DNA from 2 places in the Flammeovirga sp. AWQ4_249 genome. Region 2 is predicted to be linked to the other one. Evidence: riboswitches for the same ligand, from Rfam matches in the RefSeq annotation. Region 2 holds a riboswitch; the other holds the start of a gene.
What was found. Region 2 has a riboswitch for cobalamin ahead of ACXAHM_RS05140 (ribonucleotide-diphosphate reductase subunit beta). Riboswitches for the same ligand answer to the same signal wherever they lie in the genome.
Positions count from the first base shown of each region.

Region 1: it holds a riboswitch for cobalamin, as region 2 does, so the genes downstream of both, ACXAHM_RS06610 (ABC transporter substrate-binding protein) here and ACXAHM_RS05140 (ribonucleotide-diphosphate reductase subunit beta) in region 2, are expected to answer to the same signal.

Region 1 covers NZ_JBSWYJ010000005.1:176,765-184,444, reverse strand. Annotated here, with positions in the region: gene ACXAHM_RS06620 (DUF5074 domain-containing protein) at 1-321, opposite strand, end outside; gene ACXAHM_RS06615 (TonB-dependent receptor plug domain-containing protein) at 333-2,204, opposite strand; gene ACXAHM_RS06610 (ABC transporter substrate-binding protein) at 2,208-3,380, opposite strand; cobalamin riboswitch at 3,406-3,582, opposite strand; gene ACXAHM_RS06605 (N-acetylmuramoyl-L-alanine amidase-like domain-containing protein) at 3,651-4,508, opposite strand; gene ACXAHM_RS06600 (hypothetical protein) at 4,676-5,827, shown strand; gene ACXAHM_RS06595 (glycosyltransferase family 4 protein) at 6,136-7,386, shown strand; gene arsC (arsenate reductase (glutaredoxin)) at 7,427-7,680, opposite strand, start outside.
Region 2 covers NZ_JBSWYJ010000004.1:50,313-57,992, forward strand. Annotated here, with positions in the region: gene ACXAHM_RS05120 (RagB/SusD family nutrient uptake outer membrane protein) at 1-685, shown strand, start outside; gene ACXAHM_RS05125 (hypothetical protein) at 903-1,076, opposite strand; gene ACXAHM_RS05130 (alpha/beta fold hydrolase) at 1,122-1,784, opposite strand; gene ACXAHM_RS05135 (ribonucleoside-diphosphate reductase subunit alpha) at 2,785-4,473, opposite strand; gene ACXAHM_RS05140 (ribonucleotide-diphosphate reductase subunit beta) at 4,559-5,536, opposite strand; cobalamin riboswitch at 5,691-5,893, opposite strand; gene ACXAHM_RS05145 (BamA/TamA family outer membrane protein) at 6,326-7,435, opposite strand; gene ACXAHM_RS05150 (BamA/TamA family outer membrane protein) at 7,564-7,680, opposite strand, start outside.

The DNA of each region.
Region 1 (7,680 bases), on a different contig from region 2:
AAGATCTACAATTTGAATTTTATCTGCATTTGAACAAGTAACGACACCTACACCATCATTTCCAAAAAAACCTTCAGTGATTCCACCAAGTTCAAAACCATTCGCCGATTGGAAAACTCTAGGTGAAGAGGTAAATATATTTTCCGATTCTGTCACTCCAGTGATAGAACCATTGCCTTCAGAAAAGTTTCCGGAGTTACTTACATAAAATCCATTTGATCCAGGAACGAATGGAGTAGGAGTATCATCATTATTCTCACATGAGATAAACCCAAATCCTAATAAAAGAAAAAGTAAGGAAAGTTTGTAAAATTGTTTCATTGTATAATTTATTAAATTGAGATATTCACTTTTAACATATAATTTCTGCCAGGCATGGCATAATTCTTATAATTTTGGTATTCTTCATTCAATAGGTTATTCACCTTGAAAGTGACAAGAAAGTCTACTTTGTTTAACTGAAGATGTTTACTTAGACCAATATTACTGACCCAATAAGGATCTAAAGTATCATAATCATCTGTAGTCGTTCTCCAACCCGTATATAAAACATCATAATTGAGACTCCACTTATGATAATTTAAACTGAGAAATGACTTAAATAAATGTCTTGGGACATAGATGAGTTGTTTATCTTTCTCTAAGTCTGTAGCATGTGTAAATGAATAGCTTGAACCTATATTCCACTTAAGTTGACTTAGAGAATTATAATTATTTATTTTCAAAGCGGTCTCTAATCCTTTAGATAAAGAGTTGGCAACATTTTCCGCATAAGTAGGATCAGTGGGAACCCATCGAATACGATCATACATTCTTAAGTAATAAACTGAAGTCAACCAATTCATTGAAATATTTCCCATGTTACGTGTATAATCAAAACCTAAATCAACATTATAACCATCTTCAGGTTTGATTTCTGGGTTTGCATTATCACCCCAATAACGTTCATTTAATGTAGGTACTCTATAACTTCTTGCCGCTGAACTCTTTATTGTTAAACTATTTTTATCGGTATTAATTGCTTTATAGGCAATATCAAAAGCAGGAGTAAAAGGAGCAGAGTATCCTGTAACAACGGTCTGTCTAAGTGTAGTAGACAAACTTAATCGATCAGTTGCATCCCATCTAACGGCTAAAAAAGCGGAAGCTCTTAATTCTGTGGTGTTATCAGGGTAAGCATATACATCAGGCCATATGTACATGGCATTAATTCCTCCTTGGAAATTGACTTTCTCTCCAAAATAGGTTTCTGTCTTCCATTCTCCTTGAAGACGTTCAGTACCAATAAATAAGCTCTGATAATTCTGATTATCCTTTATATAACTTACTCTTCCAAACTGTGTCCATTGATTACCTTTATATTTGTAATCAATAGAAGCTCTGATATTACTATTGTCAACAGTGTCATATACAGAAGGATTATTATTGTTACCCATAATGGGTTGTACTTGTCTTTCTTCTGAAGTGATCCAGACATTTGCCGACCATTCTTCTCTATTATTAGGTTTGAAATGCGATTCATGCATAACACCTGCATGGTAAAAACCAGCATTGTTTACCGTTTCAGTTGATCCTTTTGAGGGATTTGAAAAAGTATAATCATTTGTTGCTGTTTGATACAAGGCTACTGTTTTATGTTTCCATCTTTTAGTGCCATATAATGCTTTCCCCCCAATGAAATATTGTCCATAACTACCAAATGCTGTTTGAACTTCATAATGATTGGGAGATTTCCATGAAAATTGATCATTTAATACGACTGTACCACCCACTGCTCCTGATCCATATTGAGCTGACCCACTACCATAATGTACATCAATATCCTCGAAATAAAATGTATTGACAGAGGACATGTCCATCATACCCAAAGTCATGGAATTTAGATTTATTCCATTCCAAATAATAGCGGTATTTTCAGGTGAAGCACCTCTAATAGACATCGAAGATAACTGTCCGGGAGCACCATATTCTCTAATGTAAATAGATGCATTATCTCTTAACATTGTAGCTAAAGTTCCTTCATTCCCTAATTGTAGTTTAATGCTATCAATCATTTGAATATGAGATCCTTGAGCGTAATGTTTTAAAGGGGTAGAGATAATTTCTACGGTTTCCAATTCTTTGTCAGGCAAAGCGTAATCTTGCCCAAATACATTTATCCCAATGAGAAATGAAAAAGAAACCACCAATAAAAGATGTTTCATTTCCTATTTTAATTTTTGATAAAAATAAAGTTCATAATCCGGTAGAAGTTCCGGATGAAATATTTTAATTAAATCTGCAATGACTAATTCAGGATGTAAAATACCAGTACCCCAATAATCATTGGCAGTGGCATTTTTAACTCTTTTAGTATTGTTATAAACTTGCTTTGTTTTAAAAGCTTTAAATTTTACATAACGTGGGTCATTACTTTTAACTGCTTCTAGAGTGGTCAAAGTTCCCACATTTAACCAAAAATCAGCTTGACCACCTTTTGCGTATACACCTTCTAAATCCAATTGAAGACTACCTGTTTGACTGGTTGCTTTCCAAGGGTATTCAGCATTAGCTTGTTTAAATGCATGAGCTAGATAGGATTCTCCTCCAGGAACAGACCACATACCTTTGTAGGGTAGTCCACTAATTACAGAAGGTTGAGATTTAGCAGTTTTAGCGATGTTAATATATTCCGTGAATTTCTTTTCTACCATTGAAAAGATTTCATTCGCTTGTTCTTCTTTATTTAATAATGCCCCAAAAAGCTTAATCCATTCAGCTCTTCCTAATAGATGATTTTCTTGCCAATCAGTATTCGCTAAAACAGGAATATTTACTTTTTGTAAAATAGGGAAGGATGAAGAAGTGGTTGTACTACTTCCAACAACCATGACAAGATCTGATTTAGCTGAGATAATTTTTTCTGTATTACTGCCTAAATCATAGCCAACAGAAATAATTTCACCTGATTCCATTCTATCCAAGATAGGTTGGCTATACATATAATCCTTAGCAACATAACCTTTTATGCAGTCAATACTCCCTAATGCTTCAATCATAGAAGTTTGTGCAGTAGTCGTTGTTATAATTCGTTGAATGGGAATAGAAATAATCCTGTTTTTTGAAAAGCCACTGGGCATTTTGGACCCTTTCGGAAGTAAAACAAAAGATTCTTCCGTTATATTCTCTGAAAATGGATTAATTAAATGAAGTAATTTATAGCCATCCTTGTATTCTAAACGAAAGGTTTTGGCATATTTAACTTCACTTTTAGTTGAAGTAGTGGAGGAGACAGAAGTCTGTGCTTCTGTGTTGTTAGAGGAGTTCGTTGTACTTTCATTACAACCAACCAAAGAATAGGATAAGCCTAATATGATTAGACTTAGTGTCTTGATATTCATTAGTAAAATTACTTTACACCCGAAGAAAATAAAATGTAATGAAAGATATCCTGACTTTTCTTTTACTATGGGCCTTCCCATCCTTAGATAGTGGCTTGCATAAACCTAATTTAATAGGTTAGAATTACAGTAGCGGGGACTGTCATGGATTTTCACCATGTTCCCTTTCGTTACATGTGCAAATATGAAGGATTGTTTTTGACTTTCCTATAATTAATATGACAAAATTTTAATGATCGTCATCAACATTTATTTCGTATACAATTTTAATTAAATATTCAATCTTGCAACTGTAATGCCTGTATTAAGCTTACTATTTTTTAGCCACTCTGCTATTGGTTTTGAAGTTATGACAACTTTTTCGTTCGATTGTGAGGCATGAAGTAAATGTATTTGCCCATTTTGTCGTACTGCTATTCCAACATGAGAAACATCTAAACCACCAATTTTTGTAACTAAGGCAATGATATCACCCTCATTAATTTTGGCCTCTACAGAAGCAATATCTTTAATATATATTTGTGATAATTGTCTAGTGTTAATTCTTGCTTCAGCCACTTTTACTGAATCTACAGCACTTTTATTATTGTTAAGACGTTTATAAGATGAAATATGAGTACTCATGAAATTTATAGTTTTGTCATATTTTGTTCCACCAATTTCCAATGTAATATCTCTTAAAATACCTTTCTTTTGATTGTCTAATACCCATTCTGTAAAATAATGAAGTCTACTTGCATAACCATTTAATTTTCCATTTCTATAACGCAATCGTTCAAGAATAGAAGCATAGTGATTGAGATTCCTAAAATCTTTCTTTTGATTGAATAATAAGTTTAAAGCAGTGACACTTTCGACGAAGGTTGTACAATCAAATCCAACAAAATTGACAATCAATTCCTCCTTATTTCCAATTTCAAGTGTCTTCTCTAAGTAAGGCTGAGCTAAAAAAGTTCTTGCAATGCTGCCTTCCCTTAATGGAGCTTCAATTGTATCAACTTGTAAAGAATTTAAGGTTTCAATTTTCTTATCTAAGCTAATTTTACTGGCATTTGAGCAAACAATTTGTGCTTCTAGTGAAAAAGTGGTAAATAATGTGATAATTGTACAGAATAAATATCTTAACATATTATTTTTTTAGCATTTTTACGGTATGAAATTTTATTTCAATCGTCATTTATATCGATCAATACTAAATTATGACAATCTTTAATAAACAAAGAACCTTTTTACATTTAATTTTTACAAATCGAACTTCGATTTTTTCATATGTATTTCTTTTGGTTAGTACATTAATGACTACTTATTCTAATGCACAAGAAATAAGTGAAAATCCTGATAACGATACATACGTTGGACAATACAATGGTGATGGAAAACGTAATGGTTTAGGTACTTACACTTGGGAAGATGGAACGATTTATCAAGGACGTTGGAGAAATGACTTGATGGAAGGGAAAGGAAAATTGAAATTCTCCAATGGAAATACTTACGAAGGTAATTTTGAAAAAGGTGTTCCTTATGGTTTAGGTGTTTACATTTGGGCAAATGGAGACGTTTACCAAGGTGGTTTCTTAGATGGAAAAATGCATGGTAGAGGAGTATTAGTTACAAAGTCAGGTGAAAGACACGAAGGAACTTGGATCAATAATGTAGTAACAGGTGAAGGAATCCATTATTATTCCAACGGTTCACAATATATAGGTAACTGGTTAAATGGTAAAAGAAATGGTAAAGGAATTATGCTTTATGTCAATGGAGATACTGATCAAGGGCAATGGGTAGATGACAAGTTTATTCCATGTGATTGTGTGAGAGAAAGTATTTCAGTGGAGCAAGCTTACAATGAATCGGAAGCTGTTTTTGTCGGTAAAGTATTTGAAGTACAAGCGATGGAAGAAGGCTATGATAGAGTAGGTATGATCGTTTCAGAATACTGGAAAGGATCACTTTATCCAGAAAGAAAAGTATATATTAGAGCTGAATATTCTTCTTGTGATTTTGTATATTTTGAAGGAGATGAATACTTAGTTTATGCTGATTCATATCAATTTGACAAAACAGTTTACTATCCTACAAAATGTACGAGAACAATGTCATTAAATGTTCCTCTAGCACAAAATGACATCAAAAAATTAAGATCATTTACTTGTCAGATTCCAGAGAACGATAATCGTGCAGTGACATTCGATTTTACAGATGACACAGTATGTGGTTGTGATGGAAAGGATTATAAAAATCCATACGAAGCCTATAAGGAAGGTATTGGACATTGGTATGCGGGTTCTTGTGAGGAGAAAAAGAAAAGAGATGCAGCTTTAGCAAAACAAAAATCTGAAATTAAGTACAAGATTGAGGAGGAAAAAAAGAAAGCGGAATTGTTAGAACAAAATGCAAAACCACAAACTCCACAACAACCTACTTATAATTATGTAGAGGAAGAATAAAATGAAAAAGATAATTTCCTTTTATAAACAGTATAAAACCTATATGAGGGTTGATTTATTAATGTATATCGTAATGATTTTAGCTTTAATCATTGGAGTAGTCATTGCAAGTTTTATGAATTAATATACAACTTTAAATAGAAAAAAGAGGCTTCAATACATTGTTAGGTGTATGAAGCCTTTTTGGTTTTAAAGCACATAATAATTTAAAGATCATTATATAAACATATTTAGATTTCTTTATTAATAATAGATTATAAAGTAACTTCTCTAATCAACTATATTCTCACTTATATACGCATTAAATAATGGTCATCTTAGTTACTTGTTATGAATTGGACCCAAATAAGGGGTCGTACGAAGGAACCGGTTGGAAGTGGATTCAACAAATAGCAAGAAATCATGATGTAATAGTGGTTACTCGGAAAAGTAATGCAAAAAATATCAATGCCTTTTTGAAAGATAAAGAAGAGGATAAATTTCAAAATATCTTTTTTCAATATTTCGATCTTCCATTAGCTAATCTTTTGAGAGGTAGAGGAGCCTTCCGTTCAATGTTATATTATCACTTATGGCAGAAAAAAGTAGTTGGCTTCATTAAGGATTTGGGATTACAGTTTGATATTGCTCATAATTTAAATCTAAATAACGATTGGAGTCCAAGTTTTCTATGGCAATTAAATAAACCCATGGTTTGGGGGCCGATAGGTCATCATGATAAAATTCCTTTAAAATACATGAGAAATTATCCATTGAAGTTTCTTCTTCGTGATCGATTAAAATGGCAAATCAAGAAATTATTATGGAAGTATTCAAAAGACCTTAAGGAAACAACAAAGAAAGCTGATGCAATTATCATGACGAATGAAAGAGTGAAAGAGGTACTTTCATTAGAAAATAATCATTCCAAGAATTTTATTATTCCTATATGTGCTTCAGAAAAAGCACCCTCAATTTATCATGATCTGAGAAGTGAAAAATATCAAATTTTATGTGTAGGTACTTTAAAAGCCATTAAAGGATTTGATTTAGCCATCCACGCTTTTCAAGCCTTTATGGAAAGATTACCTCCAGAAAAAAGAGATAATTTTGAATTAATAATTGTAGGAGAAGGTGCTGCTTTAGGAAGTCTTAAAAAAGTAGCTGAAAAAGGTTTTACGGAGTCTATAAAGTTTGTATCAACACTCGATGGAGATAAATTAGTAAAGCATTATAAAAAAGCAGATGTATTTTTATTCCCTTCACATGAAGGAACAGGTATTTCAGCTTTAGAAGCCATGTCCTACAGTTTACCTGTGATAAGTTTAGATAATCCTGGACCAGGAAGTTTTATTGATGAGACATGTGGTTATAAAATCAAGCAATCAACTTACACCAAAACAGTTCTTCAAATTTCTTTTGCATTGCATCATTTATTTTTCACTGAAGGTGAATTATTAAAAAAGCAAGATGCAGCATACCACAAATTTAAGGAGAAATATAAATGGAAGAAGAAAGGAGAACAGATTGATGAGATATATAAAGAACTCGTTCATTTAAAGCGAAAGAAATCAGCATAAAAAAATGGAGTAGTACCTAATGATACTACTTCATTTTTTATTATAAATCTAAAACTAATGATGGAGGCCTTCCTACCACTGCTTTGTTATCTTTAATGACAATTGGACGCTCAATTAATTTTGGGAAATCAACCATCGCTTGAATATATTCAGCATCCGAAAGATCTTTACCTTTAAAATTTTCTTTATAAATCGCCTCGCCTTTACGTATCAATTCCAGAGGTTTAATTTTTAATAAAGATAAGATATCTTCAATCTCTTTTTTAGAAGGTGTATCTTTGAGATATTCTCTGA
Region 2 (7,680 bases):
GACAGACCGTTATCAATCTTTTGAAAATACAGACACACGAATTAATCAATTCTATACTGAATTTGAAAAAGTAGACGGAACAATTGTTCAACATGAAGAAGAACTTCCTTTGTTTGATGCAAATAAGACGCAAGGTGTTCGTTTGATGAAATGGGAGCCTGATTTAGGTTCGATTGGTGTTTCTTGGGGAGGATGGTCAGGTAATGATTTCCCTGTTATCCGTTATGCAGATGTTCTGTTAATGCACGCGGAGGCTTTGGCAAGAAAAGGAATGACAAGCGAAGCAATGGCCAAAGTAAACCAACTAAGAACAGAAGGAAATCGTTTCGAAACTGGATCTCCTATTGCTGATGCTACTGCACATTATATGCAATTAGAAAGTAATGGCAAAGTGGAAGATGCTTTAGATTTCATTCTTATGGAAAGAGGATGGGAATTATGTTGGGAAGGTGTTCGTCGTCAAGATTTAATCCGTCATGGCAAATATCTTGAAGCATGGCAAAATAAGCAAATGGAAAATGATGCAAATGCTTATGAAGATAGAATAGACGACAATGGTAATGCGTATAAGTTCTGGTTACCAAGTCAAGGTGAAGCAAGTGATGGTTCTCATCGCTTATTATTCCCTATCCCTCCTTCACAAGTAGCAGGAAATCCAAACTTGGATCAAAATCCAGGATACTAATATATAGTGTACTTTAAAACGTAGATGTAAATCGAATATGATTTACATCTACATTTCAACCACTTCTTTACGGCAATATCCTAAACCAACTTTTTGCATATTAAACAAAGAAGTAACTAACTAACAACAAACGCTTACAAATTAGTAATTGTACAAACCCTTCTAACTAACGTTCAAGTTGTTATTAAGGCCACTTTAATTTTTTAGAGTGGTCTTTTTATTTATTTTTTTCGATGAAGAGCTTTATATTTTCAGCAATCTCCTCTCCTTTTTCTTCTTGTAAAAAATGACCTGCATTACGGATAATCCTTTTCGTTTGAACCCCCTCTGGAATTAATTTATAAAAGAATTTTTCTAAACCTCCAAGTACTTGATCCTTATCGCTAAACATAATCAATGCTGGCTTATCCCATTGCTGTAACACCTCTCTTGCCTTTTACATCTCTTTTACTCCATCAGCATTGGGTTTTGAAGGTACGAGTGAAGGAAAGATGCTTGCACCTGCCTTAGAAGCTTTATTAGGAAATGGTAAGTCGTAAGCTTTCAAAACCTCTTTGTTTAATTTACCATATGTACCTTTTTGAATGATGCCACTTACAGATAAAAAAGGATGATATTTTGCATACCATTGCCAGGCTTTAAAAAAAGGAGACATCTTTTTACCCACTGGTAAAAAAGTATTCATAATGACCACTCTTTTAATTTTTTTTGGGTATTCACCCAATAAACTTAATCCTAGTAAACCTCCCCAATCCTGTACTACTAAGGTTACATCATCTAATTGAAGTGAGTTAAACCAGTCCTTTAAAGCATTAAAATGAAGAGTAAATGAGTAATCTTTCCTTTTTAATAATTTATCTGACTTTCCAAAACCAATTAAATCTGGAGCGATAAATCGATAATCAGAAAGAATAGGAATGAATTTACGGTATAAATAAGACCATGAAGGTTCACCATGAAGAGCCACAATCGTCTCTCCTTCTCCTTCATCAATGTAATGCATCTTCAAACCTTCATAAGTATGAAAGTTTTCTTGATAAGGAAAGTCTTTTAGTACTTTAAAATCCTCAAGATTTGTTGTTAGTTTTTGATAGCTCATTTAGTTGTTTTTAAAATATTTAATCAAATAAATAGATTGTGTTCCATTTTTAAAGAATTTTCAAAAAAAAGGAAAAAAAATCCATTTTTTAAAAGAAGGAGAAAAATTGAAATTATACAAGTATAAATTGTAATTATTACGTTTACTCTAAATCATAACAATTTTATGCAACCGATTTAGTTTCAAATAGACATTTATTTTAATGTATTAGACTGTTTCGAAACCGATTGAAGTTTGCTTTTATATAGAATCAATCTGATATTAAAATAATACAATTAACAACGTATTTATCAATGCATTAGAGGCTATTTAAAATTTGTAAATGAAATAAAATCATTGTAAAATTGTGTATATGAAAATGAAATAATAACACTACAACCCTTACTACAATATAATCACAAAAGATTGTAATTGGCTAGACAATTATGCCTTATCATAATGTTTTATCAAATAGGGTTATTATGCGTATATATATGAAAATGAAATTCCACCTCTGACAAATATATTAAGTGATATAAGGATATATGGCGGGTCTTGAGTAGAAACTTTGTCTATAATTCTATTCAACTTCAGGGGATTTAATCCTCTGGAGTTCCCATTCTATCATTTAATGTGGATATGAAATTATTTGTCAAAATTCTCTGCTAGATCTTCCAAAAGAAAACAATAAGTACTTATTAATTAGAATAAGGAACTAAAATATAATTACAGTTTGCTGTTAATTATATCTATCTCTGTTCTATGGGATAATAAGTTTGTGTGTCCACAAACTTGCTAATTAATTTGGCTCATTTATGGGCGCGGGTACTCACCCGCCATACTTATAGACAAGCCTCCCAAGTATAATTTTTATGCATGGGGGGTCTTGTCAAGTTACTTAGACAATTGTAAAAGCATTCGTTCAAAAAGAATGTTTTAAAATTGTAGCTTTTGTGATAGAATATTAAAAAAGGCTCCTCTTTTACAAGAGAAGCCTTTTTTGTATTTCAGATTAGAACGTTTAACCTTCACAAGAGATGCATTCATCTCCAGTCACTGACATTTGCGTTCTAAGTATACTTTCACTTCTTTGGTAATACAACGTCTTTACACCCAGTGCATGAGCTTCAAGCATTACCTTATTGATTTCCTTCACAGGTGTAGTTGGAGGGAAATTTAAGTTTAAGCTTTGTGATTGATCTAAGAAAGTTTGACGTAATGCCGCTTGCTTCACAATCTGTAATTGGTTGATTTCTTTAAACGTCAAGAATAATTCTTTCTCTTCATCCGTTAATCCTCCAATATTTTGCACTGAACCTCCTTCAGCAAGGATTTGTTTCCATACATTAGGTGTATTTAATCCTTTTTCATCTAATAATGCTTCTAGATTTTTGTTCTTTCTAGAGAAAGTACCCTTTGCAGAATCCATTACATAATAGTTACTTGCTAGTGGCTCAATACCCGTACTGTAACCACCTGCAATCAAAGCATTAGATGTTGTTGGAGCTACGGTTAATAATGTAGAATTACGACGCCCCGTATCCATCATTACTTTTGGCTCTCCATAAGCAGAGGCTAACTTTTCTGAAGCTCTAATTGATTGTTCTTTGATTTGCTTAAAGATAATTCTTGTCCACGAATCAGCAGCAATACCAGCAAAAGGAATCTTCTTCTTTTGAAGGAAACTATGCCAACCTAATACACCTAATCCAAGTGCTCTGTGATTTCTAGCAAAATTTACCGCTCTTTCCATATGTGAAATGTCTTTTGCTTTCGCAATAAACTCTTCCATAACAGCATCCAAGAAGAAAATAGCTGTCTCTACTAAGTCTGTATCTTTCCACTCATCATAGCGTACTAAATTCAAAGAAGATAAACAGCAAACGAATGATTCTTCTTCGTTAGACGGTAACATAATTTCTGAACAAAGGTTAGAAGCTTTGATCTCCATACCTTGATCTTTGTACCATCTTGGACGTTGATTATTCGCATTATCTTTAAAAAGGATATAAGGAATACCCTTTTCTATTCTTGACTTAATTACTTTTGCCCATACTTCACGACTTCTACGGTCTCCTTCCCTTACTTTTTGGATAAAATTGTCAGAAACCGATACACCCATAAAGATATTTTGGATAGATTTTCCAACATCTTTAATTGTTAAGAATTCATCAATATCTTCATGTTCTACATCCAAATACGCAGCAAGCATACCTCTTCTTGTATTCCCTTGGTTCGTGCCGTTGATTACAGAATCAAACATTTCCAAGAAAGGATAAACACCATTACTTGTTCCATTGTTTGTGATCTTTGCTCCTCTTGGTCTTACGTCTGAAACATTGATAGAAGTACCTCCACCAATTTTGGACATCATCATTACTTCTGCTAAAGTGCTTCCGATACCTGCAATACTATCAGGCACATAGCTACCAAAACAACTAATTGGTAAGCCTCTTTCAGTTCCCATATTTGACCATACAGGAGAAGCAGGACATAAATAGTTATTCCAAATGGCATCAAAGAATCTTTTTTCAAAATCCGGGCGTTTTAGCCTTGCAGCAGCGGCTTTAGCAATTCTGGTAACAGCATCTCTTACGTTTTCTCCTTCTAGAAGATAACCACTTTTGAGCGTTTGTAAACCTTCATCAGTCATCCATTTCGGGTGTGGATCCAACTGTGAGGTTTCGATAGTCGTTTGTATTTCAGACATAAAATATTTAGAACTGAGGGGGTGATAATTATATGAGTAGCACCTGTTAGAGAGGGAGTAGTCTCTAACAGGTTAGTATTTTTTTCTAAAATAAGTCATCAGCTGTCACTGACTGAGACTTCTTGGTGTATTCAGTTGGTCTTACGGCGAAGAAATCATCATGTGCATGACCAAATACTTCTTCATCAAACCATTGCATTTCTTTTAATGCGTCTTGATCTATTTCAAAAATTGGCTTCAAACCAATTTCAGAAAGACTTCTGTTTAAACGATCTCTCATAAAGTGTATCAGGTTGTTTAATGGAAGGAAAGACATTTCTTCTTTCTCAAAAATTCCATTTAATAAACGTACTTCTACATCATGAGAAATCTTAGCAGCCTCATAAATACGGTCTTGAAGTTCCTTTGTATTTAATTCTGGGTATTCAGAAATTAAAGTATTGTATAACCACATACCTGCACGTGCATGAGAGTTTTCGTCCTTAGCACTCCATTTGATGATGTTACCTATCCCTTTTAGTTGGTTTTTGAACTTTTTAAAGGATAATAATATCGCAAATTGAGAGAATAAGTTTACATTTTCCGTAAAACATGAAAATATAGCGATACTCTGTAATAAATCAGATGGAGAAGGCTTTCCACTTTCATCCACAGCTACTTTTGAAAGCATTTCAAGACGCTCCATAGCCGTTTCATCCTCTAAAAATTCCTCGAAGTTATCCAAGTCTAATAATTCATTCAGACGAGCATATGCAGAGGCATGTCTTGCTTCATTCTCAGCGAAAGTGATAGACATAGCTGCAATTTCAGGTTTTGGAATGTATTGACCGACAACTCCCCAGAAATCATCTTGAACATTTGTTTCTGTTTGTGCAAATGTTTTTAGGATATTTCCAATTACTTCTCTCTCATTATCAGAAAGATTCGTTTTAAACTGTTGGATATCAGCATCAAAATTCACTTCGGAGTGAATCCAGAAAGTCTGATGAATGGCATCTATAAAATCCTGAGCCTGAGGATATTCAAATGGTTTGTAAGCTACACGTCTATCAAGTAAGCCCATTGTTTAATTCTTTTCTTAGTACAACACACAAGAGAAATTAATTCTCTATTTCAAAAAACTCCAACATCTATGGAGTACGATAATTCCTACACAAAAAAACAAGTGTTCCATTTTTTAGATGATAGGATTTTGCTTCTTTTTTTACCCGAAAAAGTACATTAAGCAAACGAAGGCAGGTCTTCTGACTCGTACTATACTTACTTCAACCTTCCCTTAATCATCTACTAAAGTGGTTAAAAATAAAGTAAGTTTTGTAGTACTTACAGCTGCGGGTACAGTCTAGGATTTTCACCTAATTCCCTTTTCACTTAGTACTTATTTTAAAAAAATATAAGCACCTCCGTTGTAACAAATAAATGTTGTTTTTATCAGTATTGCAAGCTTTGAAGGATATCTTTTTTCTAAAAAATTTCTCTATTTTTTTCTTGAAAGATTCAATTTAAAGTGCTATAGTAATAAAAGCATTAGCTCTACACTTTATTGTACTATTCTAATATTTTCACATTAAATAAGCTTTTCAATTCTAGAGTAACACTAGCGCTTTTTTATGCTATATTTTAAGAAATTAATAAAGGTAAATTACCAAAATGGGAAGTGAAATAATAAACTATAGTTAAATAACACAGTTTAGTTTACTTTCTGGATTTCAATAAAAAATATATTACAAAAAATATCACACTAAGCGTACGAAATACACTATTGTAACTTTTCTACAAAACACAATTTCCTATTGATTTTTATAAATTTTCTTTTGATAAAATTTCGAAGAATAAATCTTTTTTAAAAAAATTAAAAGGCTTCTCCAAAAGTTAAGTAAAGTCCAGAATTTCCGTCAGGGCCAATACCATAATCTGCTCGTAAAGTAGCTCTATCTTTCTTATTAATCAGTAATCTTAAACCTGCACCTCCTGTCAATTTAAATTGGTCAAATAAGAAAGCATTCCAATTTGGCATTACCTGTGCAGTCGCAACAAAAGCTGTCGCTCCTATTCTCCAAAATAAATGTTGACGGATCTCAGCTTGAAAAGAAACCATATGATCATCTCTATATCTTCCTTCGTAGACACCTCTCATCATATCAATACTACCCATTAAAGATAATTCTCTAAAGGGGGTTTCTCCGTATGTTTGTTTAATCATGCTTTGCAATGCAAATACAGTATTATGTGGTTTCCTTTTGTTCAATGAAAAATATTTTCTCAGATCAATTAAATAACTTGAGAAATTGTAGTCACTCCCTAATAAGTTATTATAATATTCAGCACGGAATTCAACGTAATGTCCTTTTGTTGGTGCTAAGACGAAATCTCTTTTATCCCATTTATATACTAACCCTAAACCAGAATTGACTCCACCTTCATAGCCGGGTATTTCTTCCAAACCACCTGTTCCATCAGCTCTTTCGTCAACACTAATATTCCAAAAGTTTACGTATCGGTATTGAAGGCCAAGAAACATCATATCTTTTAATTTCTTTAAGAACTGTTGTCTTAACTCCACCTTGGTCCAGTCCATTAATTGTTCATTCGAACTTGGTGAATTGTTTCCAATTCCATAATATTTTTCAGGATATTGAGAATACTCCAGCATTCCTTCCAGTACAAAGTTTTCATCTTTTGTAAAAAGAGTATGCTCTAATTTAATTAACATTTGATTTTCCAATGTATAGAAACCTACAAAGTAAAAATTAGAAGGTCTTGTATTAAATGTGGCATTTTTTGTTTTGAATTGATACAAACTAACAACACCAAATTCCCAACTTGTTTCTTGAGCATAGGCAGGATATGGAAAACCAGTAAATTGGGATTTATATAAAGTATCTAAATCATTTTGTGCATAAACAGAAAATGAAGACAATACACAGATAGTAAATACTACGAAACGTTGCTTTAAAGTCATATTAAAAAGTTGAATAGTTTGTTGAAGATTAATCAAGATAAATCTAATAAATTTTAGAAAAAAAATGATCAACTCTTAATTAAAGGAAAAAATAGAAAACAGGTATAAAAGATAGCAAAATAAAAAAACTAGAAGGCTTCTCCGTAGGTTAAATATAAACCAGAACTTCCATCTGGTCCAAATCCATAATCAGCTCTTAATGATGCTTTATCATTTTTATTAAAGGCTAATCGGAATCCTCCTCC